Regions from separate parts of the Cellulomonas shaoxiangyii genome, predicted to be linked through region 2. Evidence: predicted binding sites of a transcription regulator. Region 2 holds the regulator's gene; the other holds the start of a gene.

Region 1 (14,686 bases), 570 kb from region 2:
AGTTCGAGCTCGCCGGGCGGCTGCGCGACGAGATCTCCGGGCTCAAGAAGGAGCTGCGGCAGATGCACTCGGCAACCGCCTGACACGACCGGCCTGACACGACAGGGGACGACGACGTGGACCGCAGGATGCAGCTGACCTTCGACGCGCTCGACCCGCGCGCGCTCGGCACGTTCTGGGCCCACGTGCTCGGTTACGTCGAGGAGCCGGCGCCGGACGGCTTCGCCGACTGGGAGGCGGCACTGCGGGCCTGGGGGATGCCGGAGGAGCGGTGGAACGACGGCTACGCCATCGTCGACCCCGCCGGCGCGGGGCCACGGGTCTTCCTCCAGCGCGTACCGGAGGGGAAGTCGGCGAAGAACCGGGTGCACCTCGACGTCGGGCTGCCCGGCGCGGGCCCCCGCGGCGCGGAACCGGACCGGGCCGCCGTGCGCGCCCGGGCGGCGGAGCTCGCCGACCTGGGAGCGCAGGTGGTGCGGGAGTTCGACGAGCCGGGCTCCGGCTACTGGATCGTGCTGCTCGACCCCGAGGGCAACGAGTTCTGCCTGGTCTGAGCACCCCGCGCCCGGCCGCGGCACCCGCCCCGTACGGGCGGTGACGCAGCGCACCCTGCGCCCTCCGCGGCTCCCGGGGGACCGGGGTGGGCCCCGGCACCTATGATGGGCCGCGGAGGGGAGTACTCCCCACGACGTCATCGTCATCACGGTCGCCAGCGTTGCCGGCCCGGTGCGTCGGCTGCGTCGCACGCCTCGGGCCCGCTGGGCCGACGCGTGCGCGGGCGGAAGAGACCTCCGGTCATCCGTCGTACCGATCGAGAGGTCCTGTTGTGGACGTTCCTGTCTGGGTGTGGGCCGTCACCGTCGGCGCCATCGTGCTCATGCTCGCCGTGGACTACGTCGGCCACGTGCGCTCGCCGCACGAGCCGACGCTGCGCGAGTCCGCGTGGTGGTCCGCCGGCTACGTGAGCATCGCCGTGCTGTTCGGCGTGGTGGTGTGGATCGTCGCGGGCGGCACGTACGGCGGTGAGTACTTCGCCGGGTACATCACCGAGAAGAGCCTGTCGATCGACAACCTCTTCGTGTTCGTGCTCATCATGGCGAGCTTCCGCGTCCCGCGGCTCTACCAGCAGAAGGTGCTGCTGATCGGCATCACCATCGCGCTCGTCCTGCGGACGATCTTCATCTTCGTCGGTGCGGCCTTCATCGAGCGGTTCAGCGCGATCTTCTACCTGTTCGGCGCCTTCCTGCTGTACACCGCGTGGGCGCAGATCCGCTCGGGCAGCGAGGAGGAGGGCGACTTCAAGGAGAACGCCGTCCTCCGCCTGACACGGCGCCTGTTCCCGACGACCGACGACTACGTCGGCGACAAGATGATCGTGCGCCGCGACGGCCGCCGGTACATGACGCCGATGCTCATCGTGATGGTCGCGATCGGCACGGCCGACATCATCTTCGCGGTCGACTCGATCCCCGCGATCTTCGGGCTGACGCAGGAGACGTACCTCGTCTTCGCCGCGAACGCGTTCTCGCTGCTCGGGCTGCGCCAGCTGTTCTTCCTCATCGACGGCCTGCTCGACAAGCTCGTCTACCTGTCCTACGGCCTCGGCGCGATCCTCGGGTTCATCGGCATCAAGCTCGTCATCCACGCCCTGCACACGAACGAGCTGCCCTTCATCAACGGCGGCGAGCACGTCACGGCCGTCCCGGAGATCTCCACGCCGGTGTCCCTCGGGTTCATCCTCGTGACGCTGGTCCTGACCACGGTCCTGTCGCTGCGACGGACGCGGCGCGACGCGACCGCGAGCGCTCTGCAGCACGCCTCCGCCCAGGAGGCGCAGCTCGGCGTCCAGCTCGACGGGACCGACGACGCAGCCACGGAGACGGACGACCGCCGGTCGTGACGCACGGGCGGGCCACCCCCTCCGGTGGCCCGTCCCGGCCCCTCGCCGCCCCGACGGGTCAGTCGGCGGCGGCCCAGGGGCCGAGCACGAGCTGCCAGGTGCGCACCTCGGTCGCGGCGACGAGACCCTCGCGCGCGAACGGGTCCTGGCGCAGCAGCGCGCGCACGGCCTCCTCGTCCTGCGCTCGCAGGACGAGGAGGGCGCCGGCCGCGGCGTCGTCGGCGAACGGTCCCGAGCCGAGCAGCGCGCCGGCGTCGGCCAGCCCGGCGAGCCACGCGCGGTGCTCGGGGCGCACCGCGTCGCGCACGTCCGTGCGGTCGTCGTAGGTGTAGCGGACGGCGAAGAGCGTCATGGCGTCATCCTGCCGCAGGTGACGACCGCCACGGAGGCGGGCCCGCCCGGCGGTCCGGCCGCGCGGCGGTGGCAGAGTGGACGCATGACCTCCACGACGGGCGGTGGCCGGTGACCCGGTCCCTGCGCACGCTGCTGACCGACGACCTGCTCGCGCGCGTGCACGGCCGCGCCGACGCGCACGACCGGGACAACACGTTCCCGCACGACGACCTCGCCGACCTCGTCGCGGCGGGCTACCTCACCGCGTTCGTCCCCGAGCGCCTCGGCGGTGCGGGCCTCACGCTCGAGGAGGTCGCACGCGAGCAGGCGCGTCTCGCCGCCGCGGCGCCCGCCACGGCGCTGGCCGTCAACATGCACCTCGTCGTCACCGGTCTCGCGGCGGTCCTCGTCGCCCGCGGGGACGACTCCGTGGAGCACGTGCTGCGCGACGCCGCCGCGGGCGAGGTGTTCGCGTTCGGCAACTCGGAGGCCGGCAACGACCTCGTCATGTTCGGCTCGCGGACGCGGGCCGAGCGGACGCAGGACGGCGGGTACCGGTACTACGGCACGAAGATCTTCACGTCCCTGTCGCCCGTGTGGACGCGCCTGGCGACGTTCGGGCTCGACGACGCCGACCCGGACGACCCCCGCCTCGTGCACGGCGTCGTCTCCCGCGCCGACGGCGGCGTCACGACGAAGGACGACTGGGACACGCTCGGCATGCGCGCCACGCAGTCCGCGACGACGGTGCTCGACGGCGCGTACGCACCCGCCGACCGGGTGCACCGTCGCCTGCCCGTCGGACCGAGCGCCGACCCGTTCATCTTCGCGCTGTTCGCCGTGTTCGAGGTCCTCCTCGCCGCGGTGTACACCGGGATCGGGCGCCGGGCCCTCGAGCTGGGCGTGCAGCACGCGCGGCGCCGGACGTCGTTCAAGCACGGCGGCCGCAGCTACGCGCAGGACCCCGACATCCGCTGGAAGGTCGCCGATGCGGCCCTCGCGCAGGACGGCGCGGAGCTCCAGGTGTTCGCCCTCGCGCGCGACGTCGACGAGCAGGCCGACCACGGCGTGCGGTGGTTCGCGCAGCTCGTCGGCCTCAAGGTGCGCGCGACGGAGACGGCGCGCGACGTGGTGGACCTCGCGCTGCGGGTGTCCGGCGGCGGCGCGTACTTCACGGGGAGCGAGCTGGCACGCCTCTACCGGGACGTGCTGGCCGGCATCTACCACCCGTCGGACGACGAGTCGGCGCACGCGACCGTCGCGGCGTCGGTCCTGGGACCGCTCGAGGGCTGACCGCGGGCGGCGCCGACGGCCGGTCACCACCCCCGCGCGCGCCACTCGGTGAGGTGCGGGCGCTCGGCGCCGAGGGTGGTGTCCCGCCCGTGCCCGGGGTACACCCACGTGGCGTCGTCGAAGCGGTCGAACACCCGCGCGACGACGTCGTCCATCAGCTGGGCGAACCGGTCCGGGTCCCCTCCCGTCGCCCCCACGCCGCCCGGGAAGAGGCTGTCGCCCGTGAACAGGTGCACGCGGCCGGGGACGGCGTCGGGGGCGGTGACGCGATCCGGCTCGCGCAGGGCGAGCGCGACGGATCCCGGCGTGTGCCCCCGCAGCGCGACGACCTCGAGCACCAGGTGACCGAGCGTGAGGGTGTCGCCGTCCACGAGCCGGCGGCGGACCGGGCGGCCCACGGCGTCGGCGATCGCGTCGGCGTCGTCGGCGCCCGCGGCGAGCGTCGCGCCGGTCACGGCCTCCACCGAGGCCAGGGCGCCGACGTGGTCGGCGTGGCGGTGCGTCGTGAGCAGGACGTCGAGCCGCGCCGAGCCGGAACCCTCGCGGACGAGCGCGAGCAGCCGGTCGGGGTCGGCGGCCGCGTCGAGGAGCAGCTGCGCGCCCGAGCGCCGGCACGTCACGAGGTAGCCGTTGTTGTCGGACGGCCCGACGGCGACCTTGCGGATCTCGGCGTCGTCCAGCACGCGCACCGCCGTCGGCCCGCCGACCCGCACGTCCCCGGTGTAGGTCACGTCGCATCCTCCCGACCGGCCGTGGCCGGCTCCGCTCGCCGCCCCGCGGCGCGCCGCTGGGCGAGGTCGTGGCTGTGCGCGGCCCGCACGAGCGCGAGGTGCGACAGCGCCTGCGGGACGTTGCCGAGCATCCTGCCGGTCGCCGGGTCGTACTGCTCGGCCAGCAGGCCCAGCTCGCCCCCGAGCGGGACGAGCGCGTCGAGGACGGCCGTCGCGCCCGCGAGGTCGTCGGCGCGGGCGAGGGCGTCGGCGAGCCAGAACGAGCACGCGAGGAACGGCGCCTCGGCGCCCGCGAGCCCGTCGTCCGTCCGGTCCGTGCGGTAGCGCAGCACGAGGCCCGGCGCGACCTCGAGCTCGGCGCGCACGGCGGCGATCGTGGCGAGCACGCGCGGGTCCTGTGCGGGCAGGAAGCCGACCTGCGGGAGCTGCAGGAGCGACGCGTCGGTGTGCCGGGCGCCGTAGTGCTGAACGAACGTCCCGAGCTCGGCGGACCACCCGTGCTCGAGCACCTCGGCGTGGATCTCGTCCCGCGTGGCGCGCCACCGCTCGAGGGGCGCGTCCAGCCCGTGGGTCTCCGCCGCGCGCACCGCACGGTCGACCGCGGCCCACGCCATGACCTTCGAGTGCGTGAAGTGGCGCGGCTCGCCGCGGACCTCCCAGATGCCGCGGTCGGGCTCCCTCCAGTCGGCCACCAGCGCCTCCACGAGGTGGCACTGGAGCGACCACGAGTCGTCCGTCTCCGCGAGGCCCGCCACGCGCGCCGTCGCGAGCGCGCTCATCACCTCACCCAGGACGTCGTGCTGCACCTGCCCGACCGCGGCGTTCCCGACCCGCACCGGCCGTGAGCCCGCGTACCCGGGCAGGTGGTCGAGCGTCAGCTCCGGCAGGCGTCGACTGCCGTCGAGCCGGTACATGATCTGCAGGTCGCGAGGGTCTCCCGCGACCGCGCGCATGAGCCAGTCGCGCCACTCCGTCGCCTCCTCCCGGAACCCCTGCTCGATCAGCGCCTCGAGCGTGAGCGCCGCGTCGCGGAGCCAGCAGAACCGGTAGTCCCAGTTCCGTGCGCCGCCGGGGGACTCCGGGAGGGACGTCGTGGCCGCGGCCACGATGCCGCCCGTCGTCGCGTCGGTGAGCATCCGCAGGACCAGGAGCGAGCGGACGACCGCCTCCCGGTACGGGCCGGCGTAGGCGCAGTCGCGCGCCCACAGGCCCCAGGCGATGGCCGTGGAGTCGACGCGGTCCTCGATCGTCAGCCGCGGCGGGACCTCCGCCCACGACGGGATCCAGGTGAGCGCCAGCTCGAGGTGCTCCCCGGCGGCCAGCACGACCTCGTCGCGGTGGTGCCGGTCGACCGCGTGGGGGAGCCGGTCGCCACGCAGGACGAGCGAGTCGGGCCCCGCGAGCGCCCGGATCGTGTCGTTGCCCTCGGGGTCCCGCTCGTGCCGGACCCAGGGCTCCACGGACCCGTAGCCGAGGCGGACGGTCCACTCGTGCGCGACCACGACCTCGCCCTGCGTGCACACCACGCGACGGACGAGGTCGGCGCGACCGTCGCCGAGCGGCATCGCGTCCGTCACCACGGCCGTGCCCGAGGGGGAGCGGTAGGTCGTCTCGAGCACGAACGAGTCGCCGCGCCAGCGTCGGGTCACCTCGGTCGCGTCGGGCACCGTGAGCAACCACCGCCCGTGATCGGGCGTGCCGAGCAGCGCGGCGAAGCAGGCGTCGGAGTCGAAGCGCGGCAGGCACAACCAGTCGACCGACCCGTGCAGGGACACGAGCGCGGCGGTGTGGCCGTCGCCGATGACCGCGTAGTCACCGATGGGGGACTGACCGGGCAGCAGGCGGGCCGGGGCGGGCGGGGTGGTCATCGCGTCCAGCATGGTGGGCGCCCGTCCCGGACGCGCGCCGGTCCGCGTCCGCCGGTGTTCCCCTCCGGCGAGTGACGTCGAACACGTGTGCGATTGTCGGTCGCCGCACGTAGACTCGTCCGCTGTGAACGATCGCCTCGTGGTCCGCGGTGCCCGGGAGCACAACCTGCGCAACGTCGACCTCGACCTGCCCCGGGACGCCCTCATCGCGTTCACGGGTCTGTCGGGGTCAGGCAAGTCGTCGCTCGCCTTCGACACGATCTTCGCCGAGGGGCAGCGCCGCTACGTCGAGTCGCTGTCGGCGTACGCGCGCCAGTTCCTCGGGCAGATGGACAAGCCGGACGTCGACTTCATCGAGGGCCTCTCGCCCGCCGTGTCGATCGACCAGAAGTCGACCAACCGCAACCCGCGGTCGACCGTCGGCACGATCACCGAGGTGTACGACTACCTGCGCCTGCTGTTCGCGCGCGCCGGCACGCAGCACTGCCCGGTGTGCGGCGAGCGCGTGACGGCGCAGACGCCGCAGCAGATCGTCGACCGGCTCCTCGAGCTGCCCGACGGCACGCGCTACCAGGTGCTCGCGCCGGTCGTCCGGGGCCGCAAGGGGGAGTACGCCGAGCTGTTCCGCGAGCTGCAGGGCAAGGGCTTCTCGCGCGCCCGCGTCGACGGTGAGGTCGTCCAGCTCGCCACGCCGCCGACGCTGGAGAAGAAGCTCAAGCACGACATCGAGGTCGTGGTGGACCGCCTCGTCTCGCGCGAGGGGGTGCAGCGCCGGCTCACGGACTCCGTGGAGACCGCGCTGCTGCTCGCCGGCGGCCTGCTCGTCATCGAGCTCGTGGACGCCGACGCGGACGACCCGGAGCGCGAGCGCCGGTTCTCCGAGAAGCGGGCGTGCCCCAACGACCACGTGCTCACGCTCGACGAGATCGAGCCGCGGACGTTCTCGTTCAACGCGCCCTACGGCGCCTGCCCGGAGTGCACGGGCATCGGCTCGCGGCTCGAGGTCGACCCCGACCTCGTGATCCCCGACGACGAGCTCTCGCTCGGCCAGGGCGCCGTCGCGCCGTGGTCGCAGGTGTCGTCGGAGTACTTCACGCGGGTGCTGACGGCCCTCGCGCAGGACATGGGCTTCTCGATGGACACGCCCTGGCGTGCGCTGCCCAAGCGCGCGAAGGACGCGGTGCTGCACGGCGAGAACCACGAGGTCAAGGTCCGCTACCGCAACAGGTGGGGGCGCGAGCGGACCTACTCCACGGGCTTCGAAGGCGTCCTGACGTTCCTCGAGCGCCGCCACTCGGAGACCGAGTCCGAGTGGAGCAAGGAGAAGTACGAGGCCTACATGCGCGAGGTCCCGTGCCCGGTCTGCAAGGGCGCGCGACTCAAGCCCGAGGTGCTCGCCGTGAAGGTCGGCGGACGGTCCATCGCCGAGGTCTGCGACCTGCCGATCAACGAGGCGCGCACGTTCCTCGACCAGCTCGAGCTCGGCGAGCGCGAGCGTGCCATCGCGGCGCAGGTCCTCAAGGAGATCCAGGCACGCCTGGGCTTCCTCCTGGACGTCGGTCTGGACTACCTGTCGCTGATGCGGCCCGCGGGGACGCTGTCGGGCGGCGAGGCCCAGCGCATCCGGCTCGCGACGCAGATCGGGTCGGGGCTCGTCGGCGTGCTCTACGTCCTCGACGAGCCGTCGATCGGGCTGCACCAGCGCGACAACCGCCGGCTGATCGACACCCTGACGCGCCTGCGCGACCTCGGCAACACCCTCATCGTCGTCGAGCACGACGAGGACACCATCCGCACGGCCGACTGGATCGTCGACATCGGCCCCGGGGCGGGCGAGCACGGCGGGCACGTCGTGCACTCCGGCGACCTGCAGGGCCTGCTCGACTCGCGGGAGTCCGTGACCGGTGCGTACCTGTCGGGCCGGCGCTCGATCGGCACGCCGGCCACGCGCCGGCCGGTCGACCCCGAGCGCGTCGTCACGGTCGTCGGCGCCCGCGAGCACAACCTGCGCGGTGTCGACGTGTCGTTCCCGCTCGGCATCCTCACGGCCGTGACCGGGGTGTCCGGGTCGGGCAAGTCGACGCTCGTGAACTCGATCCTCTACACGGTGATGGCGAACGAGCTCAACGGCGCGCGCCAGGTCGCCGGCCGGCACCGGCGCGTCACCGGCCTCGAGCACCTGGACAAGGTCGTGCACGTCGACCAGGGGCCGATCGGCCGCACGCCGCGGTCCAACCCCGCGACGTACACGGGCGTGTGGGACCACGTCCGCCGCCTGTTCGCGGAGACGTCCGAGGCCAAGGTGCGCGGCTACACGCCCGGCCGGTTCTCGTTCAACGTCAAGGGCGGCCGGTGCGAGGCGTGCTCGGGCGACGGCACGCTCAAGATCGAGATGAACTTCCTGCCCGACGTCTACGTGCCGTGCGAGGTGTGCCACGGCGCGCGGTACAACCGCGAGACGCTCGAGGTGCACTTCAAGGGCAAGACGGTCGCGGACGTGCTCGACATGCCGATCGCCGAGGCGGCGGAGTTCTTCGCCGCCGTGCCGGCGATCTCCCGGCACCTGCGCACGCTCGTCGACGTGGGCCTGGGCTACGTCCGGCTCGGGCAGCCGGCGCCCACGCTGTCGGGCGGCGAGGCGCAGCGCGTCAAGCTGGCGGCCGAGCTGCAGCGACGCTCCACCGGTCGCACGGTGTACGTCCTCGACGAGCCGACCACGGGGCTGCACTTCGAGGACATCCGCAAGCTCCTCGGCGTGCTGCAGACCCTCGTCGACAAGGGGAACTCGGTCATCGTGATCGAGCACAACCTCGACGTCATCAAGAACGCCGACTGGGTCATCGACATGGGCCCCGAGGGCGGCAACGGCGGCGGGACGGTGGTGGCCGAGGGGACGCCCGAGCACGTCGCGGGCGTCGAGGCGAGCCACACGGGCCGGTTCCTCGCCGACGTGCTCGACGCGGAACGGGAGCCGGTCGGCGCCAGCGCGTGAGCCGCGGGGGCGGCGACCGGTGGACGTCGGGACCGGCGTCAGGCGTCCGCGGCGCCGCGGGTGAGCGGCGCGGGCTCCCGACGCACGGGGAAGTTCACCGAGCGCGCGACGAAGCAGTGCTCGTGCGCCGCGCGGTGGACCTCGGCGAGAACCGGGTCGGACACGGGCGTGCCGTCGGGGAGCGTCGTCCCCGCCAGCACGCGCACCTGGGGCCGCAGCACGACCTCGGTGAACTGGCCGTGCCCGGCCGCCTCGACGCGCATGACGCCCGTCGGGTGGTCGACGTAGCCCGCGACCACGACGCCGCGCTGTGCCGCGAGGTGCAGGAACCACAGCATGTGGCACTGCGCGAGGGCACCCACCAGCAGCTCCTCCGGCGACCAGCGTGCCGGGTCGCCCCGGAAGGCCGGGTCGGACGACCCGGCGAGCACGTGCTTGCCGGGGGCGGACAGCTCGTGGTCGCGCCCGTACGACGTGTACGTGGCGGTGCCCGCGTCGCCGGCGCCCGTCCACCGCAGGTCGACCGTGTACGTGTGCATCGGCGGCATGCGGCCACCCTACGAGCGGGGGGTCCGGCGGCGGGGTGTGTCGGTCGGGCGAACTAGGCTCGAACCCATGGCCGATCCCGCCACCTACCGTCCCGCGCCGGGGGAGATCCCCGACGCCCCCGGGGTCTACCGCTTCCGCGACGAGCACGGCCGCGTCATCTACGTCGGCAAGGCCAAGAGCCTGCGCAACCGGCTGAACAGCTACTTCCAGCACATCGCGCACCTGCACCCGCGCACGCAGCAGATGGTGACGACGGCGGCGTCGGTGCAGTGGACCGTGGTCGGCACCGAGGTCGAGGCGCTCGCCCTCGAGTACTCCTGGATCAAGGAGTTCGACCCCCGGTTCAACGTCAAGTACCGCGACGACAAGTCGTACCCGTACCTCGCCGTCACGATGGCCGACGAGGTGCCGCGCGTGCAGGTCATGCGCGGCGCCAAGCGTGCGGGCACGCGGTACTTCGGGCCGTACGCGCACGCGTGGGCCATCCGCGAGACCGTCGACCTGCTGCTGCGCGTCTTCCCGGTCCGCACGTGCTCGGCCGGTGTGTTCAGGCGGGCGCGGCAGCAGGGGCGCCCCTGCCTGCTCGGCTACATCGACAAGTGCTCGGCGCCGTGCGTCGGGCGCATCTCGGCGGAGGACCACCAGCAGCTCGCGCGGGACTTCTGCGACTTCATGGCCGGTGACACGGCACGCTTCACGCGCCGGCTCACGCAGCGGATGAAGGAGGCGGCGGCCGAGCTCGACTTCGAGCGGGCGGCACGCCTGCGCGACGACGTGGCGACGCTCGAGAAGGCGACCGAGCGCAATGCGGTCGTGCTCCCGGACGGCACCGACGCCGACCTCTTCGCGATGGCCGGGGACGAGCTGGAGGCCGCCGTCCAGGTCTTCCACGTGCGGGGTGGCCGGATCCGCGGCCAGCGCGGCTGGGTCGTCGAGAAGGTCGAGGACCTCGACGACGCGGCGCTCGTGGAGCACCTCCTGCAGCAGGTGTACGGCGGCGAGGACACGGCCGGGGGCGCCGCGACGGGCGCCGTCCCGCGCGAGGTCCTCGTGCCGGTGCTGCCGACGAACCTCGAGCAGATGCAGACGTGGCTGACCGGCCTGCGCGGCAGCCGCGTGCAGGTCCGCGTCGCGCAGCGCGGCGACAAGGCGGAGCTCGCGCGCACCGTGCTGCGCAACGCCGAGCACGCGCTCGCGCTGCACCGCACCCGCCGCGCGGGCGACCTCACGACGCGCAGCCAGGCGCTGCGGGAGATCCAGGAGGCGCTCGACCTGCCCACCGCGCCGCTGCGGATCGAGTGCTACGACGTCTCGCACAACCAGGGCACGTACCAGTCGGCGTCCATGGTGGTCTTCGAGGACGGGCTCGCCCGCAAGAGCGAGTACCGGCTGTTCAGCGTGCGGGGCCCGGACGGCCAGGGCGCGCGGGACGACACCGCGGCGATGCACGAGGTCATCACGCGCCGCTTCCGGCGCTACCTCGCGGAGCGCTCGCAGCTGGGGGACCCGGACCTCGGTGACGGCGAGGAGGACGACGGCCCGCGCAGCGGCGAGGTCGACGCGACCACGGGGCGGGCGGCACGGTTCGCGTACCCGCCGAACCTGGTCGTCGTCGACGGCGGTCCGCCGCAGGTGGCCGCCGCCGCCGCGGCGCTGGCGGAGCTGGGCGTGGACGACGTCGCGCTGTGCGGACTGGCGAAGCGCCTGGAGGAGGTCTGGGTGCCGGGGGAGGAGTACCCCGTGATCCTCCAGCGCAGCTCCGAGGGCCTGTACATGCTGCAGCGGGTGCGCGACGAGGCGCACCGCTTCGCCATCTCGGCGCACCGCAAGCGGCGCAGCAAGGGCATGACGGTCTCCGTGCTCGACGACGTCCCCGGCCTCGGCCCGGCGCGCAAGGCCGCGCTGCTGCGCCACTTCGGGTCGGTGAAGCGCCTGCGGGCCGCGTCGGCGGAGGAGATCGCCACGGTGCCCGGCATGGGCGCGCGCACGGCGGAGGCCGTGGTGGCGGCGCTCGGGGGACGCGAGCCGGCGCCCGAGGCGGTACCGGAGCAGATGACGGAGCCGATCGCGGAGCAGATGACGGAGCCGGTGACGGGGCCGATGACGGAGCCGATGACGGGGCCGATGCCCGCGCAGCCGACGGAACCGGTGCACGCGGCGGCGCCCGGCGGCGGGTCCCCGGAGGCGCACGGCCCACGGACTGGCATCCTGGGCGCATGAGCGAGCCGTCGCCCATCACCGTCCCCTCCGGCATCCCCGCGCTCGAGGCCGCGGCCGAGGCCCCGATCCTGGACCGGGCGCAGGTCCTGATCATCACCGGCATGTCCGGTGCCGGGCGCACCCGTGCCGCCGCGGTCCTCGAGGACCTCGGCTGGTACGTCGTCGACAACCTCCCCGCGCAGATGCTGACGCACCTCGTCGGGATGCTCACGAGCGGTCCCGTCGGGTCGGGCGCCCGGCGGCTCGCCGCCGTCATCGACGTCCGCGGCCGCGAGTACTTCGCCGCACTCACCGGCGTGCTCGAGCAGCTGCGCGGCGCCGGCGTCGAGGTGCGCGTGCTGTTCCTCGACTCGTCCGACGAGGTCCTCGTGCGCCGCTTCGACCAGGTGCGCCGCCCGCACCCGTTGCAGGGCGAGGGACGCATCCTCGACGGCATCGCGCTCGAGCGGTCCCTGGTCGAGGAGCTGCGCGAGCAGGCCGACGTCGTCATCGACACCTCGGAGCTCAACGTCCACGACCTCGCGCGCGAGGTCCGCGCGGCCGTGAGCAGCCCCGGCGAGGACGTGCTGCGGGTGTCGATCCTGTCGTTCGGCTTCAAGTACGGCCTGCCGCTCGACGCGGACCACGTCGTCGACGTGCGCTTCCTGTCGAACCCGTACTGGATCACCGAGCTGCGCCACCTCTCCGGGCGCGACGCGCCCGTGCGGGACTACGTGCTCGGGCTCCCCGGTGCCACCACGTTCGTCGAGCGGTACGCCGACGCGCTGGAACCCGTGCTGGCGGGGTACCTGCACGAGGAGAAGCGGTACGTCACCATCGCCGTCGGGTGCACCGGGGGCAAGCACCGCTCGGTCGCCATCAGCGAGGCGCTGGGCGCGCGCCTGCGCGAGCGCGGCCACCGGGTGCAGGTGACCGCCCGCGACCTGGGCAAGGAGTGACGGAGACGTCGCCGGTCCGGCCGCACGACCCCGTGCGGCCGGCCGTCGTGGCGCTCGGGGGCGGTCACGGGCTGTCCGCGTCGCTCTCCGCGCTGCGCCTCATGACCGACCGCATCACCGCCATCGTCACGGTCGCGGACGACGGCGGGTCGTCCGGGCGGCTGCGCGAGGAGCTCGACGTGCTGCCGCCGGGCGACCTGCGCATGGCGCTGTCCGCGCTGACCGACGACTCGGACTGGGGCCGCACGTGGCGGGACCTCCTGCAGCACCGGTTCACGTCGGACGGTCCCCTCGACCGGCACTCCGTCGGGAACCTGCTGATCGTCGCGCTGTGGGAGATCCTCGGGGACGCGGTGGAGGGCCTGGACCTGGTGGGCCGGCTCCTCGGCGCGCGCGGGCGGGTCCTGCCGATGGCGTCGGTGCCGCTGCGCATCGAGGCGGACGTGCGGCGCCCGGGCGGTGCGATCGACGTCGTGGTGGGGCAGAGCGAGGTGGCGCGCACGGTCGACGTCATCGAGCAGATCCGGCTGGACCCGCCCGCGCCGCCGGCGTGCCCGGAGGCCGTCGAGGCCGTGCGTGCGGCCGACTGGGTGGTCCTCGGCCCGGGCTCCTGGTACACGTCCGTGCTGCCCCACCTGCTGGTCCCGGAGCTGCGTCGGGCCCTGCTCGAGACGACGGCGCGCATCGTCGTGATCCTCAACCTCACGCCGGAGGAGGGGGAGACCGCCGGCATGCGTCCGGGTGACCACCTCGACGTGCTGCGGGCGCACGCGCCGGAGCTGCCGTTGCACGCCGTGGTCGCGGACCCGGCGTCGGTGGACGACGTGTCGAGCCTCGCGGTCCGGTGCGGCGAGCTCGGGGCGCAGCTCCTCGTGCGGCAGGTCAGCCGCGGCGACCAGCGGGCGGTGCACGACCCGCTGCGCCTGGCGGCCGCCCTGCGGGACGTCGTCGAGGGCTACCTGGGGGACGTGGGGACGCGTGCCTCCGGGTGACGCACGCGACCTCGGCGGCGCAGCGGGAGGCGACCACGGACATGTGTCCGGCAATGGCAGGATGACCGCATGGCGTTGACGGCACAGGTGAAGGACGAGCTCGCCCGCCTCAAGGTGGACAAGATCTCGTGCCGCAAGGCGGAGATCTCCGCGACCCTCCGCTTCGCCGGTGGCCTCCACATCATCTCCGGGCGCATCGTCATCGAGGCGGAGCTCGACACGGGCATCGCCGCCCGTCGCCTGCGGCAGGCGATCGCGGAGGTCTACGGGCACGAGAGCGACATCATCGTGGTCTCCGGTGGCGGCCTGCGCCGCGGCAGCCGGTACGTCGTGCGCGTCGTGAAGGAGGGCGAGTCCCTCGCCCGCCAGACGGGTCTGCTCGACAACCGCGGTCGCCCGGTGCGAGGCCTGCCGCCGCAGGTCGTCTCGGCGGGCACGGGTGAGGCCGAGGCCGCGTGGCGGGGCGCCTTCCTGGCCCACGGCTCCCTGACCGAGCCCGGGCGGTCGTCGGCGCTCGAGGTGACGTGCCCCGGCCCCGAGGCGGCGCTCGCGCTCGTCGGCGCGGCCCGCCGCATCGGGATCACCGCGAAGGCCAGGGACGTGCGCGGGGTCGACCGCGTCGTGATCCGCGACGGCGACGCCATCGGCGCGATGCTGGCGCGTCTGGGTGCGCACGACACGATGCTGCTCTGGGAGGAGCGCCGCGTCCGGCGCGAGGTGCGCGGCACCGCCAACCGGCTGGCGAACTTCGACGACGCCAACCTGCGGCGCTCCGCACGGGCCGCCGTGGCGGCGGGCGCCCGCGTCGAGCGCGCGTTCGAGATCCTCGGCGACGACCTGCCCGACCACCTGCGGCACGCGGGCGAGCTG
Region 2 (14,686 bases):
GGCGACGAAGGGGCGGAAGGGGCCGGCCCGGTCCGACCACGCACCGGCGACCACCATGCCGACGACGCCCGTCGCCAGCGGCCCCGCGAACGCGAACGCGTAGAGGGCGTGCCCGTCGAGCGCGTCGGCGACGCCCGGCATCACGGTCGTCACGGCGAACGACTCGAACGCGACCAGCACGACCAGCGAGACGAGCGAGACGGTCGTCGTCCGGCGTGCGCGCCACAGGTCCTCGGCGTGCGCCGGAGGTTCGCTCATCGCCGTACCCGCAGCACGCGGAATCCCTTCGCGCTCGCGACGCGCTCGACCGACAGGCCCAGGCCCGCACCGTCGGGAGCGTCCGACGCCAGCCAGCGCTGCAGCGGGTCGGCGCCGAGGTTCTTGCCCACCACCAGCCACGCGTCGCCGTCGGGCGCGAGCCGCGGCAGCCAGTCGGCGAGCAGCGCGTGCAGCGCCGGCTTCCCGATGCGCACGGGCGGGTTGGACCACACCGTGGCGAAGCGCACGTCCGCGGGGACCTCCTCGGGCCGCGCCGCGACGAGGTTCGACGCCCCGAGCCGCGCGGCGTTGCGCCGCACGAGGTCGAGGGCGCGCTCGTTGACGTCCACGGCCCACACCCGCGCGTCCGGCGCGGAGAGGGCCAGGGTGAGCCCCACGGGCCCCCAGCCGCAGCCGAGGTCGAGCAGGTCACCGGTCGCGGGCGGCCCCGGGACCGTGCGGAGCAGCACCTGCGTGCCGAGGTCGACGTGGTCGGGGGAGAAGACGCCGCCGGCCGTCTCGACGGTGACGTCCCGGCCGGCGATCTGCACGGCGACGCTGCGCCGCTCGTCCGCCGAGGCGGGGCGTGCCGTGAAGTAGTGGTCCGACGCGTCCGGGGTGTGCATCCGCCGACCCTAGCCGCGGGCCCGCGCTGCGCCTGAAGCGAAAAATCTCGCCCGGTCGGGGCAGCGGTGCGAGGCTGGACACCCCTGATCTGCGGACGAGAGGACACGCGTGGACGACCGACAGCACACCACCCCCGAGGCGCCGCAGGCGCCGGCGCGCACCGCTCAGGAGGTGGCCGACGACGTCGTCGCTCGTGTGCTGGCCCGTGCCGGGACCGCCGTGCAGGCGGGCGGGACGACGCACACGACGTTCGACGGCGACCAGCTCGACCTCGAGGAGCGCACCTCGCTGCGCCGCGTCTCCGGGCTGTCCACCGAGCTCGAGGACGTCACCGAGGTCGAGTACCGGCAGCTGCGCCTCGAGCGCGTCGTGCTCGTGGGCCTGTGGGGCTCCGGATCGGCCGAGGAGGCCGAGATCTCCCTGCGGGAGCTCGCGGCGCTGGCCGAGACGGCCGGCTCCCAGGTGCTCGACGGCCTGCTGCAGCGGCGTCGCAGCCCCGACCCGAGCACGTTCCTCGGATCGGGCAAGGCGGCCGAGCTCGCGACCGTGGTCGCGGCCGTCGGTGCGGACACCGTCGTGGTCGACGGCGAGCTCGCACCGTCGCAGCGCCGTGCCCTGGAGGACGTCGTCCGCGTGAAGGTCGTCGACCGCACCGCCCTGATCCTCGACATCTTCGCGCAGCACGCGAAGTCGAAGGAGGGGAAGGCGCAGGTCGAGCTGGCCCAGCTCGAGTACCTCCTGCCGCGCCTGCGCGGCTGGGGCGAGTCGATGAGCCGGCAGGCCGGCGGCCAGGTCGGCGGCGCGGGTGCGGGGATGGGCTCGCGCGGACCGGGTGAGACGAAGATCGAGCTGGACCGCCGGCGCATCCGCAACCGGATGTCGAAGCTGCGTCGCGAGATCGCCGCCATGGCGCCGGCGCGCGAGACGAAGCGCGCCTCGCGCAAGCGCAACGCGATCCCGTCCGTGGCGATCGCGGGCTACACCAACGCGGGCAAGTCCTCGCTGCTCAACCGGCTGACGAACGCGGGCGTGCTCGTCGAGAACGCGCTGTTCGCGACGCTGGACCCGACGGTCCGGCGGGCGGAGACGTCCGACGGCCGCGTGTACACGCTCGCGGACACCGTGGGCTTCGTGCGGCAGCTGCCGCACCAGCTCGTCGAGGCGTTCCGGTCGACGCTCGAGGAGGTCGCGGACGCCGACCTGATCCTGCACGTCGTGGACGCGTCGCACCCGGACCCCGAGGGGCAGATCGCCGCGGTGCGGCACGTGTTCGCCGACATCCCCGGCGCGATGGACGTGCCCGAGATCGTCGTGCTCAACAAGGCGGACCTCGCGGCGCCGGACGTGGTCGCGCGGCTGCGGTCGCGCGAGGTGCACTCGGTCGTGGTCTCGGCGCACACCGGCGAGGGGATCGCGGAGCTGCAGGCGCTCGTCGCCGACCAGCTCCCGCGGCCCGGCGTGAGCGTCGACGTCGTGGTCCCGTACGACCGCGGCGACCTGGTCAGCCGCGTGCACGAGCACGGCGACATCGACCACGAGGAGCACACGGGCGACGGCACGGTCCTGCGGGCGCGCGTCGACGCGGACCTGGCGGCCGAGCTCGAGCGCGTGGCGGTCCGCGGCGCCTGAGCGCTCCCGTGCACGGCACCGGACCCGGTGCGCGGGGCCCCCACGGGCCCGGCGTGCCGGGTTCCGCGCGTCGGGGGGAGCGTGCCTAGGGTGCGTGGGTGATCCCCGCCGACCTGGACCTCCTGCGCACCCCCGGCGCGCCCGCCCTGCTGCCCGACGGCAGCGCCGCCGTCGTCGCAGTCGTCGGGCCCGACACGTCCCTCGACGCCTACCGCGGCGAGCTGTGGCTCGTCCCGGTGGACGCGAGCGCGGCCGACGAGTCGGCCGCCGACGGCCCGGACGGGTCCGGCACGGGCCGCGCCCGCCGGCTGACCCACGGGCACCGTGACACGGCCCCCGTCGTGTCGCCGGACGGCCGCTGGGTCGCCTTCTGCCGCGCGCCGCTGACCGGGGGGCCGGCGCAGGCCCACCTCGTCGCGGCGACCGGGGGCGAGCCGGTGCCCCTGACGGACGCGCCCCTCGGCGTCTCCGCACCGTGCTTCTCGCCCGACGGCGAGCGGCTCGCGTACGTGGCGCGCGTCCCCGAGGACGGGCGGTACGCGCCCGGTGGCGACCCGTCCGCCGAGGCGCCGCGGCACGTCACGACGTTCCGCTACCGGATGGACGGGGTGGGCTTCGTGCACGACCGGCCGCAGCACGTGCACGTGCTCACCGTGCCGGCCGACCCGGGCGCCACGGACGCGCTCCCGGAGCCCGTGGCGCTCACCTCCGGCGCGTGGGACGTCACGGACCCGCGCTGGCTCCCCGACGGCGACGCGCTCGTCGCGACGTGCACGCGGCACGCGGGGCGCGAGCGGGACGTGCGCCGGGACGCCGTCGTCGTGCCGGCACGTGAGCGCGGCACCGACGCCGCGGCGCTGCCGGCGCTCACGGACGCCGACGCCGGGAGCACGCTGCAGGTCGCCGGGGTCCGCCCCACCGCCGACGGCGCCGCGCTGTGGCTGCACGCCCGCGACCTCGGGCCCGACGGCCAGGACACCGTGGCGGCGCTGACCGGCCTGTACCGGCTGCCGCTGACGGGCACCGGTGCGGCGACGCGGGCCGCGGGCGTCGCCCGGCGGCTCACGGACCCGGAGACGACCGACCTGTCCGACGCGGTGCTCGTGCCGCTCGAGGACGGTGCCCTCGTCGCGGTCGAGGAGCGGGGTGCGGTCACGCTCGCCCACGTGGGCGACGACGGCACGCTGCGCACGCTGCTCGACGCGCCCCACGTGGTGCTCGGCGCGGACGCACCGGTCGCGGGCGGACCCGCCGTGGTCACGGCCGCCGGCCCCGTGACGTCCGGCGCGGTGCTGCGGGTCGACCCGGGCACGGGCGCCGTCGCGACCCTCGCCGACTGGTCCGCGCCGCTGCGCGCGACGGGACGCGTGCGCCGGCCGCTCGACCTGACGGCGACGTCGCCCGACGGCTACGAGGTGCACGGCTGGCTCGTCACGCCCGATCCCGAGCGGTGGGGCGCGGGGCCGCACCCGACCCTGCTGATGATCCACGGCGGCCCGTTCGCGCAGTACACGCACGCGCTGTTCGACGAGGCGCAGGTGCTCGCCGGCGCCGGGTACGCCGTCGTCCTGGGCAACCCGCGCGGGTCCGCGGGGTTCGGGCGGGCCCACGGGCGCGCGATCCGGCAGGCGTTCGGCACGGTGGACACCGACGACGTCCTCGCGCTGCTCGACGGGGCGCTCGCGCAGCACCCCGACGTGCTCGACGGGGCTCGCACGGGCGCGCTCGGCGGCTCCTACGGCGGGTACCTCACGGCCTGGCTGACCACCCGCACCGACCGGTTCGCGGCCGCCGTGGTGGAGCGGGGGTTCCTCGACCCGGTGAGCTTCACGGGCTCGGCCGACATCGGCTGGTGGTTCGGGCTCGAGTACGTCGGCGACCACGGGACCCCCGAGGGGCTCGCCGCCGTCGCCGCGCAGTCGCCGATGGCGCACGTCGGGCGCGTCCGCACGCCGACGCTCGTCGTGCACTCCGAGCAGGACTGGCGCTGCCCGGTCGAGCAGGGGCAGCGCTGGTTCGTCGAGCTGCGCCGCCGCGGCGTCGAGGCGGAGCTGCTGCTGTTCCCCGGGGAGGGGCACGAGCTCACCCGCTCGGGACGCCCGCGCCACCGCGTGAGCCGGTTCGAGCACCTGCTCGGCTGGTGGTCGCGGCACCTGCCCGCGGGTGCCGGCGTGGCCGCCGGGGGATGACGGGCGGGGAGGGTCGGCGGCCGCGACTACGCTGACGCGGTGCACCAGGCCCGGACGTCCGACCCCACGCCCGCGGCGGCTGACGCACCCCGGGACGGTACGCGGGCGGCCCGCGCCGCCGCTGCCCACGCGTCCGTCGAGGAGCTGCTGGACCTGGCCGTCGGCGCGCTCGGCGGTGGCCGGCGCGAGGGCCAGCACACCATGGCGCTCGCGGTCGCGGACGCGCTCGCGGGCGGGGAGCACCTGCTCGTCCAGGCCGGCACCGGCACGGGCAAGTCGCTCGGCTACCTCGTGCCGGCGGTCCGTCACGCCGTGACGGAGGACGAGCGCGTCGTCGTCTCGACCGCGACGCTCGCGCTCCAGCGCCAGGTCATGACGCGCGACCTCCCGCTCGTGACCCAGGCGCTCGCGGGCCGCCTGCCGCGGCCCGCGGACATCGCGCTGCTCAAGGGGTGGCACAACTACCTCTGCGTGCACAAGGTCGCGGGCGGCTACCCCGACGACGACCAGGGCGCGCTGTTCGACGTGCCCGAGCGGCCCGGCGCGGCCGACCACCCGGCGCCCGCGGCCGAGGAGGGCGACCGCGAGACGCTCGGCGAGCAGGTTGTGCGGGTGCGGGAGTGGGCGCAGGAGACCACGACCGGCGACCGCGACGACCTCGTGCCCGGCGTGGCGGACCGCGCGTGGCGGCAGGTGTCGGTGACGGCCATGGAGTGCCTGGGATCGAGCTGCCCGATGCTCCAGGAGTGCTTCCCCGACGCCGCGCGGGCACGGGCGCGCGAGGCGGACGTCGTGGTCACCAACCACGCGATGCTGGGCATCGCCGCCACCGGCTCGCCCAACGTCCTGCCGGAGCACGACGTCCTCGTCGTCGACGAGGCGCACGAGCTCACCGACCGGGTCACGGCGCAGGCCACGGCGGAGCTCTCGGTCGCCACGATCGACCACGCCGCCCGGCTCGCCCGGCGGCACGGCGGCGTCCCGACGACCGACCTCGACACCGCCGCGCAGCACCTCGCGAGCGTGGTGGTGCCCCTGCCCGAGGGGCGCTTCCCCGACGGGCTGCCCGAGGAGGCCCGGCTCGCCGTCGCGGCGGTCCGGGACGCGGCACGCACGCTGCTCACCGTGCTCAAGCCGGACGCGTCCACCAAGGGCCGCGACGGCGCGGAGGGCGGCATCAAGATGGCGAACGCCGCCATGCTGGCGCTGTTCGAGACGGCCGAGCGCATGGCCGCCGACCCCGACGACCTGCGTCACACCGTGCTGTGGTGCGCGCGCGGCGAGGACCGGCGCGGTCAGGTGACCACCCGGCTGCACGCCGCCCCGCTGGCCGTCGACGGCCTCGTGCGCACCCAGCTGCTGGCCGGGCGGACGGGGGTGCTCACGTCCGCGACGCTCGCGCTCGGCGGCTCGTTCGACCCCGTCGCCCGCGCCCTCGGGCTCGCGGGACGCACCGACGCCGCGCCGACCGGCCCGGCGCAGGTGCGCTCCGCAGGCACCGTGACGGAGGCGGGTGCGGGCACGGCCACGCCCGGCGCCGGGAGCACGCGCGCGGACCCCGGACGCGCGGACGCGGGGCGCTGGCGCGGGCTCGACGTGGGCAGCCCGTTCGACTACCCGCGACAGGGCATCTGCTACGTCGCGCGTCGGCTGCCCACGCCCGGTCGCGAGCCGGCCACGGACGCCCAGCTCGACGAGATCGCGACCCTCGTCGAGGCAGCCGGGGGGCGCACGCTGGGCCTGTTCACCTCCCGCCGCGCCGCCCAGGTCGCGGCCGAGGCGATGCGCGCGCGCCTCGACGTTCCCGTGCTGCTGCAGGGCGACGACCAGCTGCCGACCCTCGTGGCGCGGTTCGCCGCGGACGAGCCGACGTGCCTGTTCGGCACGCTGTCGCTGTGGCAGGGCGTCGACGTGCCGGGCCCCGCGTGCCGGCTCGTCCTCATCGACCGCATCCCGTTCCCGCGCCCGGACGACCCCGTGCGCTCGGCCCGGTCGGACGCGGTCGCCGCGGCCGGCGGCAACGGGTTCATGGCGGTGTCCGCGACGCACGCGGCGCTGCTGCTCGCGCAGGGCGCCGGTCGGCTCGTGCGCTCGGGCGACGACCGCGGTGTGGTCGCCGTCCTCGACCCTCGCCTCGAGACGGCGCGCTACGGCGAGTTCCTGCGGCGCTCGATGCCGCCGTTCTGGCGCACGACCGACCGGGACGTCGTGCTCGCCGCGCTGCGACGTCTGTCCGCGTCCGGTTAGCCTGCCAGGGGACGCGCTTCCGGGTGGGTGCGCACCGTGTGCAGCGGAGCCCGTGACGAGGGGAACGATCGCCATGACGCAGGAGCCCGAGGGCGACGACGGCACGCTGGCCGTGCCGACGCCGCAGCGCCGCACGTCCAAGCTCGGCATCGTCGGGGCCGGCGCGGTCGGCTCGACCATGGCCTACGCGGCGCTGATGCGCGGCGCGGCCCGCACGGTCGCGCTGCTCGACGTCAACCGGCAGAAGGTCGAGGCGGAGGTCCTCGATCTCAGCCACGGCATCCAGTTCATGTCGATGGCCGAGGTGGTGGGGTCGGACGACGTGTCGGTGCTCGCCGACTGCGACGTCGTGGTCTTCACGGCCGGCGCCAAGCAGCGGCCCGGTCAGTCGCGCCTCGACCTCGCCGAGGCGACCATCTCGCTCGTGCGCAAGGTGCTGCCGGGGATCGTCGAGGTGGCCCCGAACGCGGTCTACGTCATGGTGACGAACCCCGTCGACGTCGTCACGTACGCCTCGCTGCAGATCTCGGGGCTGCCGCCGGCCCAGCTCTTCGGCTCGGGCACCGTGCTCGACTCCTCGCGCCTGCGCTACCTCATCGCGCGGCACACCGGCGTGGCGGTGCAGAACGTGCACGCGTACGTGGCCGGTGAGCACGGCGACAGCGAGCTGCCGCTGTGGAGCTCGGCGTCGATCGGCGCGGTGCCGCTGCTCGAGTGGCCGGGCGTCGGGGGCCACGGGCCGCTCACGAGCGAGGTGCGCGAGGCCATCGCGCACGAGGTCGTCGAGTCGGCGTACCGGATCATCGAGGGCAAGGGCGCGACCAACTACGCGATCGCGCTGGCGGGCTCGCGCATCATCGAGGCCGTCCTGAAGGACGAGCAGCGCATCCTGCCCGTGTCGTCGCTGCTCGACGGCTACCTCGGGATCTCCGACGTCTGCCTGAGCGTGCCGACGGTCGTGGGTGCCTCGGGCGTCGCCGAGCGCCTCGAGGTGCCGATGTCGTCCGACGAGCTGCTGGGGCTGCGGCGCTCCGCCGAGGCCGTCCGCACCGTCGCGCGGCGCTTCGGGTTCTGACGGGGACGAGGCACTGCGCACGACGCGGGCCGGACGGCGAGGAGGTCGCCGTCCGGCCCGCGTCGTGCGGCCCGACGTCCGTCAGAGGCTGCGCAGCACGCTGACCACGCGGCCGAGGACGGTGGCCTCGTCGCCCAGGATGGGGGAGTAGGCGGGGTTGTGCGGCAGGAGCCACACGTGCCCGTCGGTGCGCTTCAACGTCTTCACGGTCGCCTCGCCGTCGATCATGGCCGCGACGATCTGGCCGTTCTCCGCGACCGGCTGGCGGCGCACCACGACCCAGTCGCCGTCGCAGATCGCCGCGTCGACCATCGAGTCGCCCGCGACCCGCAGGAGGAAGAGGTCTCCCTCGCCGACCAGCTGCCGGGGGAGCGGGAACACGTCCTCGACGACCTGCTCCGCGAGGATCGGCCCGCCGGCGGCGATCCGCCCGACCACCGGCACGTAGGACGGGGCCGGTGCGCCGTCGCGCTCGGGCGCGTCCGTGCCCAGGTCGACGCCGCGGGCGGGGGGCAGCGTGCCGACGGTCCGCGCGTCGTCCGGCTGCACGACCTCGATCGCGCGCGGCCGGTGCGGGTCGCGACGCAGGAAGCCCTTGCGCTCGAGCGCGGTGAGCTGGTGCTTGACGCTCGAGGGGCTCGTGAGGCCGACCGCGTCGCCGATCTCGCGCATGCTCGGGGGGTACCCGCGGGCCTCCACCGACGCGCGGATCGTGTCGAGGACGAGGCGCTGGCGCGCCGTGAGCCCGTCGGAGGCCCCGTCGGCGCCGAGCTCGACGACCGTCGCCGCGGCGCTCGTGACGTCCTGCGCGGCCGTCGCGGCCGTCCTGGTCCCGCCCTGCACGCCCACGGCGCCTCCTGATCCCTGCGCTGGTCCCTGCTCGGTCCTTGCTGGTCCTTGCCCGGTCCGTGCTCCGGCCGTCCCTGCCGTGCGTCCCGCGGCCCTGCCGCCGCGCCGCCCGCCGCGTCCGTGCTGGTCAGGGGGCCGTGTCGGTGGTCGGTGGTGCACTTCGTGACGCGCCCCAGCCTAGGGGTGCACGGGTGCCGGATCAAACATCTGTTCGAGCGTGTCTCGACGGATGTCGGAGGCGTCTGCTAGAACTCGTACAGGCGTTCGACGAACAGGTGTTCGAGACGACGGAGGACAGGACATGAGCGCGATGACGATCGCACCGGGCCGGATCGCGGCCGGGACGACGGCCGGACCGACGGGCGGGGCGGGGCGAGCGGCCCCCGGGCGCCCGTCGGCACGGGTGGCGCGCACGACCGCGGCGGAGGCCCCGCTGCGGCTCACGGCGCGCGGCCGCCTCGTCGTCTGGCTGCTGGCGCTCACGCTCGCGGTCGCGTCGGGCGTCGGTGGCGCCGCGCTGTCGGCCCGGGCGGACGGCCCGCGGGGCGGGACCGAGGTGGAGCGCGTCGTGGTGGCGCCGGGGGAGACGCTCTGGGGCCTGGCCGCCGCGGTCGCCGGCCCCGGCGACGACGTGCGCGACGTGGTGCTGCAGCTCATGGAGCTGAACGAGCTGCCGGCGGGCGGGCTGCAGGCCGGGCAGACGGTCGTGGTCCCCGCCCGCTGAGCGTCCGGTCGGACCCGGAGGTACGCGTGCCTCCGTCGGGCCCGGAGGCACGCGTGCCTCCGTCGGACCCGGGCACGTGTGCCGCGGGCACCCGCGCGGACGGGCGTGCCGGCAGGGCCCACGCCGACCGGCCGCGGCGGGCGCACCGGCGGTCGTGCTTGCGACCGTTCTCCGCACGGCCTACCGTCACCACGTCCTACCGGTCGACGGGCGCCCCGGCGGCCGCGGCACGCCGCTCCCGAGAGGTCCCTCGTGCACTGTCCGTTCTGCCGGCACACCGACTCGCGGGTCGTCGACTCCCGTACGTCCGACGACGGGTCCTCCATCCGGCGGCGTCGCCAGTGCCCCAGCTGCCACCGCCGGTTCACGACGGTCGAGACGGCCAGCCTGTCGGTCGTCAAGCGCTCGGGCGCGACGGAGCCGTTCAGCCGCGAGAAGATCGCGAACGGCGTCCGGAAGGCGTGCCAGGGTCGTCCCGTCAGCGAGGACGACCTCGCGCTGCTCGCGCAGAAGGTCGAGGAGACGCTGCGCTCCGCCGGCTCGGCCGAGATCGACGCCTACGAGATCGGCCTCGCGATCCTGGGGCCGCTGCGGGAGCTGGACGAGGTCGCGTACCTGCGCTTCGCGAGCGTGTACCAGGCCTTCGACTCGCTCGACGACTTCGAGGCGGCCATCACGGTGCTCCGCGCGGAGCGGGAGCAGCAGGGCGCGGCGGACGCCGCCGCCGGCGCGTCGGCGGACGAGCCCGCCCGCTGAGCAGCCGCCCGGCAGGACGAGCCGCAGGGCGCTCGGCCGGGGTCGTCCGGCTCGCCGGCGGGGGTATCGACTGGTGCCATCGGTCGCCGTCCGGCACCCTGGGGTCTCCCGAGGACGACGGAGGTGCCCCCATGGTGAACGACGACCGGCCGAACGCGGCCAGCGACGAGGCGAAGGCCCGGTTCCGCGAGGCGCTCGAGCGCAAGAAGACGCAGGGCCACCGCACGGCCGACGGCACGCGCAACACGGGCCAGGTGCACGGCTCCGAGACCGCCGGCCCCACGCAGCGGCGGTTCCAGCGCAAGTCGGGCTCCGCCTGACCGACCGGCCCGGTGCGCCCGCGTGGCGCACGTGCGCCACGACCAGCGGCGCGTCACCCCTCGGGAGGTGACGCGCCGCTGGTGTGCGTGCGCAGGAGCCGGCGCGCGCTGTCAGGACAGCAGCCGCAGGCGCAGCGACTCGGGCCGGCCGGCCAGCGCCTGGACGACGGCGGGGTCGATGAGCGTGCTCACGTCGGTGACGACGTACCCCAGCTCGCCGCGCGTCGCCAGGAGCTGGCCCTCGATGTTCACGCCGTGCTCCGCGAGCGTGGCGTTGATGGTTGCCAGCACGCCCGGCACGTTGCGGTGCAGGTAGGCGATGCGGTGGGCGTCGGGACGCTGGTCGAGGGCGAGGTTGGGCAGGTTGACGGACAGGTTCGTCGAGCCGGTGGCGAGGTGGTCGCGCACCTTGTTCGCGACGAACCGGCCGATGGCCTCCTGCGCCTCCTCGGTCGACCCGCCGGTGTGCGGGGTGAGGATGACGTTCGGCAGGCCGCGCAGCTCCGACTCGAACGGGTCCCCCTTGCGCTTGGGCTCCACGGGGAAGACGTCCACCGCGGCGCCCGCGACGTGGCCGGACAGCACCGCCTCGCGCAGCGCGGCGTAGTCGACGACGAACCCGCGCGACAGGTTGAGGAAGACGGCCCCGGGGCGCATGCGCGCGAACTGCTTGGCACCGAACATGCCCGCGTTGCCCGAGCGGCCGTCGACGTGCAGCGTCACCACGTCGGCCGTCTCGAGCAGCTCGTCCAGCGTGTCCATGCGGCGCGCGTTGCCGAGGGCGAGCTTCTCGGCGGTGTCGTAGAAGACCACCGACATGCCGAGGTTCTCCGCGAGCACGGACAGCTGCGTGCCGATGTTGCCGTACCCGATGATGCCGAGCGTCCGCCCGCGGACCTCGTGGGCGCCCGTGGCGGACTTGTTCCAGACACCCGCGTGCATCTCGGTGTCGAGCACCGTGAGCCGGCGGGTCAGCGCGATGATGTCGGCGATCGCGATCTCGACGACCGACCGCGTGTTCGAGAAGGGCGCGTTGAACACGGCGACGCCGCGGTCCGCGGCCGCGTGCAGGTCGATCTGGTTGGTCCCGATGCAGAACGCCCCGACGACCTCGAGGTCGGGCGCGGCGGCGAGCACCTCGGCCGACACGTGCGTCTTCGAGCGGATCCCGAGCACCTGGACGCCGGCGAGGGCCTCGATCAGCTCGCCCTCGTCGAGCGCACCCGTCCGGGTGACGACGTCGAAGCCGGCCGTCTCGAGGATCTGGCGGGCCTGGGGGTGGAGGTTCTCCAGCAGCAGCGCGGTGGGCACGCCCCATGGTGCTCCCGGTCCGGGTCGTGGACCAAAGCCGTCCCGTGGACCGGACGCCGTGCCCGCCTCGTGCCGGGCACGGCGTCCCGCCGCCGCGTCACCGCGCCGTGCAGGTCAGGGCCGGTGTGCCCTCGCCTCCCGACGTGGTGGCCAGGAACCCGAAGCTGGTGGAGGCGGCCGGTCGCAGCGCGGCGTTCCAGCCGGCGTCGCGGGCCTGCAGCGTGCTGCCCGACGCGGTCACGGTCGCGTTCCACGCCTGGGACAGCGTCGTGCCGGCGGGCAGCGTCACGCCGACCGTCCACCCCGCCACGGCCGCCGTGCCCGCCGTGACCGTGATCTCGCCCTGGAAACCGCCCGGCCACCGGGACACGGCACGGAACGTCGCCGTGCACCCCGCGGGCGCGGACGTGGGCGTGGCCGTCGGGGTCGGGCCGGCCGTGGGAGTCGCGGTCCGCGTCGGTGTGGGTGTCGGTGTGGGTGTCGGTGTGGGAGTGGGCGTCCGGGTCGGCGTCGGCGTCGGCGTGGCCGTGGGCGTGGGCACGGGCGTCGCGGCCGCGCCCCATGCCTGCGGGCCGTCGAGCCAGGCCGCCCGGCGCAGCGCCCAGTCCTGCACCTCCTGCACCTGCCCGCGCCACGTGCCCGTGGTGGACGTGATGAACGGGCCCACCATGCGGGTCGTCAGGCGCGGGTAGCGCCGCACGTCCCGCGCCGCGGCGTTCTCCACCTGTGCCGACAGCGTCGCCACCCGCTGGCGCAGCGCGGCGTCCGAGAGCGGTCCGCGCCGCAGCTCCTGCCAGCGTGCGCGCACGCGGTTGGCGAACGCGGGGTCCGCCATCAGGATCGTGAACCAGTCCGTGGCCACGGGCTGGCGCGTCTGCTGGTACTGCCACCCGGCGGTCTGCTCGTTGCCGAAGTACCCGCCGACGCCGAAGGTGAGGTCGTAGTCCCACAGCGGGCCCGCCGTCAGCAGCCCGCCGCGGTCCTTGTACAGGTAGAGGCTGCGGTAGTAGGCGTCCATGTTGCGGCTCAGCTCGTTGACGATCACCAGGTCGACGAACGAGCCCACGTCGATGAGCGACGGGTACCCGGTCGCCGGGTCGGCGCGCCCCGGCCCGTGCAGGACGTCGTGCAGTCGTTGCACGTACGCCGTGATGTACGCCCGCTGCTGGGCGACGAGGTCGTCGGGGTCGTGCACCTCCAGGTCGGTCCAGCAGGTGGCCGTCGCGCCGGCGCACGACAGCGTCGGGCCCTCCGTGGCCTTCCACTCGAACTTCAGGATGTACCCGCCCTCGACCGCGGGGGCCGTGACGTCGTCGGCGTCGAGCTTCTTGAGGTCCAGGCGGTCCTTCTGGTTCTTGATGGTCTCCAGCAGGAGGTAGACGCCCCGGTAGTCGTCCGCGGCGACGGGAGCGGCGTCGTCGTTGACGTAGACCTCGACGAACCGGTACCGCGGCACGGCGAGGCCCATCTCGCGCCCGAGGTCGAGCACGAGGGCCTCGCGCACGAGCGACTTGTCGGCGTACGGACCGCGCAGCACCCAGTCCGACTCGGCGGGCATGCCGAAGAAGGGCAGGTCGAGGTCGTCGTCCTGCGCGTCGCGCAGCTCGAGGCGGTACGGCTTCTTGTCGAACATGCGGCTGGACTGCCCGCGCAGGCGGTACCCGGCCCGGCCGACGAGCGTCGGATCGGCGGTGAGCGACGTCGTGCCGCCCGCCGGCTGGAACTCCATGGCCGCGACCGAGTGGTAGTCGTCGGCGACGGGGCCGCGTCCGTAGGAGTCGAGCAGCAGCACCGGGAGGTCGTGCGCCGTCGTCACGGCGGTGGCGACGTACTGGGCGGTGCCCGGCTCACCGGTCGGCGTGCCGCCGCTGAACGCCTGCGCCCGGACCTCCGTGCTGCGGGTGAGCCGCAGGGGGGAGGCGTACACGGGGGACGACGCCGTGGGGGCGGACCCGTCGGTCGTGTAGCGGACCACGGCGCCCGTGACGGCCGTGCCGAGCGCGACGGACACCTCGCCCGTGAACGTGCCGGGCGGGACGGAGAAGGTGACGTCGCCCTGCAGGCCGGTGTCGACGGCGGCCGGCAGGGGCGCGGCCCGGCCGGGTCCGGCGGACGCGGGCAGCGCGCCCGCCGGGAGGACGAGGGCCGCCACGACGGCGGCGGCGGCGAGCGTGCGACGGACGGGGTGCGGCATGACGAGCCTCCTCCGGCCCGGGACGGGCCGCGTGCGGTGCCGGCGGGACGACGGCGGTGTCGGGTGCGGGCGGGTGCAGTGAGCAGGACGGTCAGCGCGGGTCGGGCGGCGTGGCGTGGGGGAGCAGGTGCCGGTGCAGGGTGCGGCTCCACCGGGTCGCGGGGAGCTCGCGCCGCAGGGTCGCCAGCCCCGTGGCGTACTTCGAGATGCGCACGGGGCGGTGCCCGAGGGACCAGAGCGCACGGTCGGCGGCGGACGCGGTCGACCCGCTCTTGGTCTCCACCACCGCGAGGCGCCGCAGGTGCAGCGGCGTGCGTCCGTCGTCCCACGTGAGGTCCACGTCGACGGTGAGCCGGCTCGCCGTGCCCGGCAGCAGCAGGGTCGCGCGGGCGTACCGCGTGACCAGCACCGGCGCGAGCACGAGGTCGTCGGCGCCGACGACGCCGCGCGCGGTGAGCGTCGCGCACACGAACGCGCGGCCGGGCGCCACGTCGGCGCGGTGCTCGA

The links. The regulator LexA, encoded in region 2, represses DNA repair genes until DNA is damaged. The targets are predictions, from matches to a motif close to TCGAACANNTGTTCGA.
Region 1: a site for LexA is predicted at 6,203-6,218, ahead of uvrA (excinuclease ABC subunit UvrA). Genes of this name have one in related genera too.

The regions. Positions count from the first base shown of each region.
Region 1 is NZ_CP039291.1:1,726,163-1,740,848, forward strand. Features, by position in the region: gene uvrB (excinuclease ABC subunit UvrB) at 1-83, shown strand, start outside; gene E5225_RS07925 (VOC family protein) at 117-554, shown strand; gene E5225_RS07930 (TerC family protein) at 827-1,900, shown strand; gene E5225_RS07935 (YciI family protein) at 1,959-2,252, opposite strand; gene E5225_RS07940 (acyl-CoA dehydrogenase family protein) at 2,363-3,526, shown strand; gene E5225_RS07945 (MBL fold metallo-hydrolase) at 3,550-4,257, opposite strand; gene E5225_RS07950 (glycoside hydrolase family 15 protein) at 4,254-6,125, opposite strand; gene uvrA (excinuclease ABC subunit UvrA) at 6,250-9,117, shown strand; gene E5225_RS07960 (OsmC family protein) at 9,156-9,665, opposite strand; gene uvrC (excinuclease ABC subunit UvrC) at 9,733-11,886, shown strand; gene rapZ (RNase adapter RapZ) at 11,883-12,824, shown strand; gene E5225_RS07975 (gluconeogenesis factor YvcK family protein) at 12,821-13,816, shown strand; gene whiA (DNA-binding protein WhiA) at 13,886-14,686, shown strand, end outside.
Region 2 is NZ_CP039291.1:2,293,240-2,307,925, reverse strand. Features, by position in the region: gene E5225_RS10460 (MFS transporter) at 1-258, opposite strand, end outside; gene E5225_RS10455 (class I SAM-dependent methyltransferase) at 255-884, opposite strand; gene hflX (GTPase HflX) at 994-2,514, shown strand; gene E5225_RS10445 (S9 family peptidase) at 2,613-4,703, shown strand; gene E5225_RS10440 (ATP-dependent DNA helicase) at 4,743-6,950, shown strand; gene E5225_RS10435 (L-lactate dehydrogenase) at 7,024-8,025, shown strand; gene lexA (transcriptional repressor LexA) at 8,107-8,874, opposite strand; gene E5225_RS10425 (LysM peptidoglycan-binding domain-containing protein) at 9,176-9,598, shown strand; gene nrdR (transcriptional regulator NrdR) at 9,851-10,354, shown strand; gene E5225_RS10415 (DUF5302 domain-containing protein) at 10,486-10,674, shown strand; gene serA (phosphoglycerate dehydrogenase) at 10,786-11,985, opposite strand; gene E5225_RS10405 (CotH kinase family protein) at 12,083-14,179, opposite strand; gene E5225_RS10400 (polyphosphate polymerase domain-containing protein) at 14,271-14,686, opposite strand, start outside.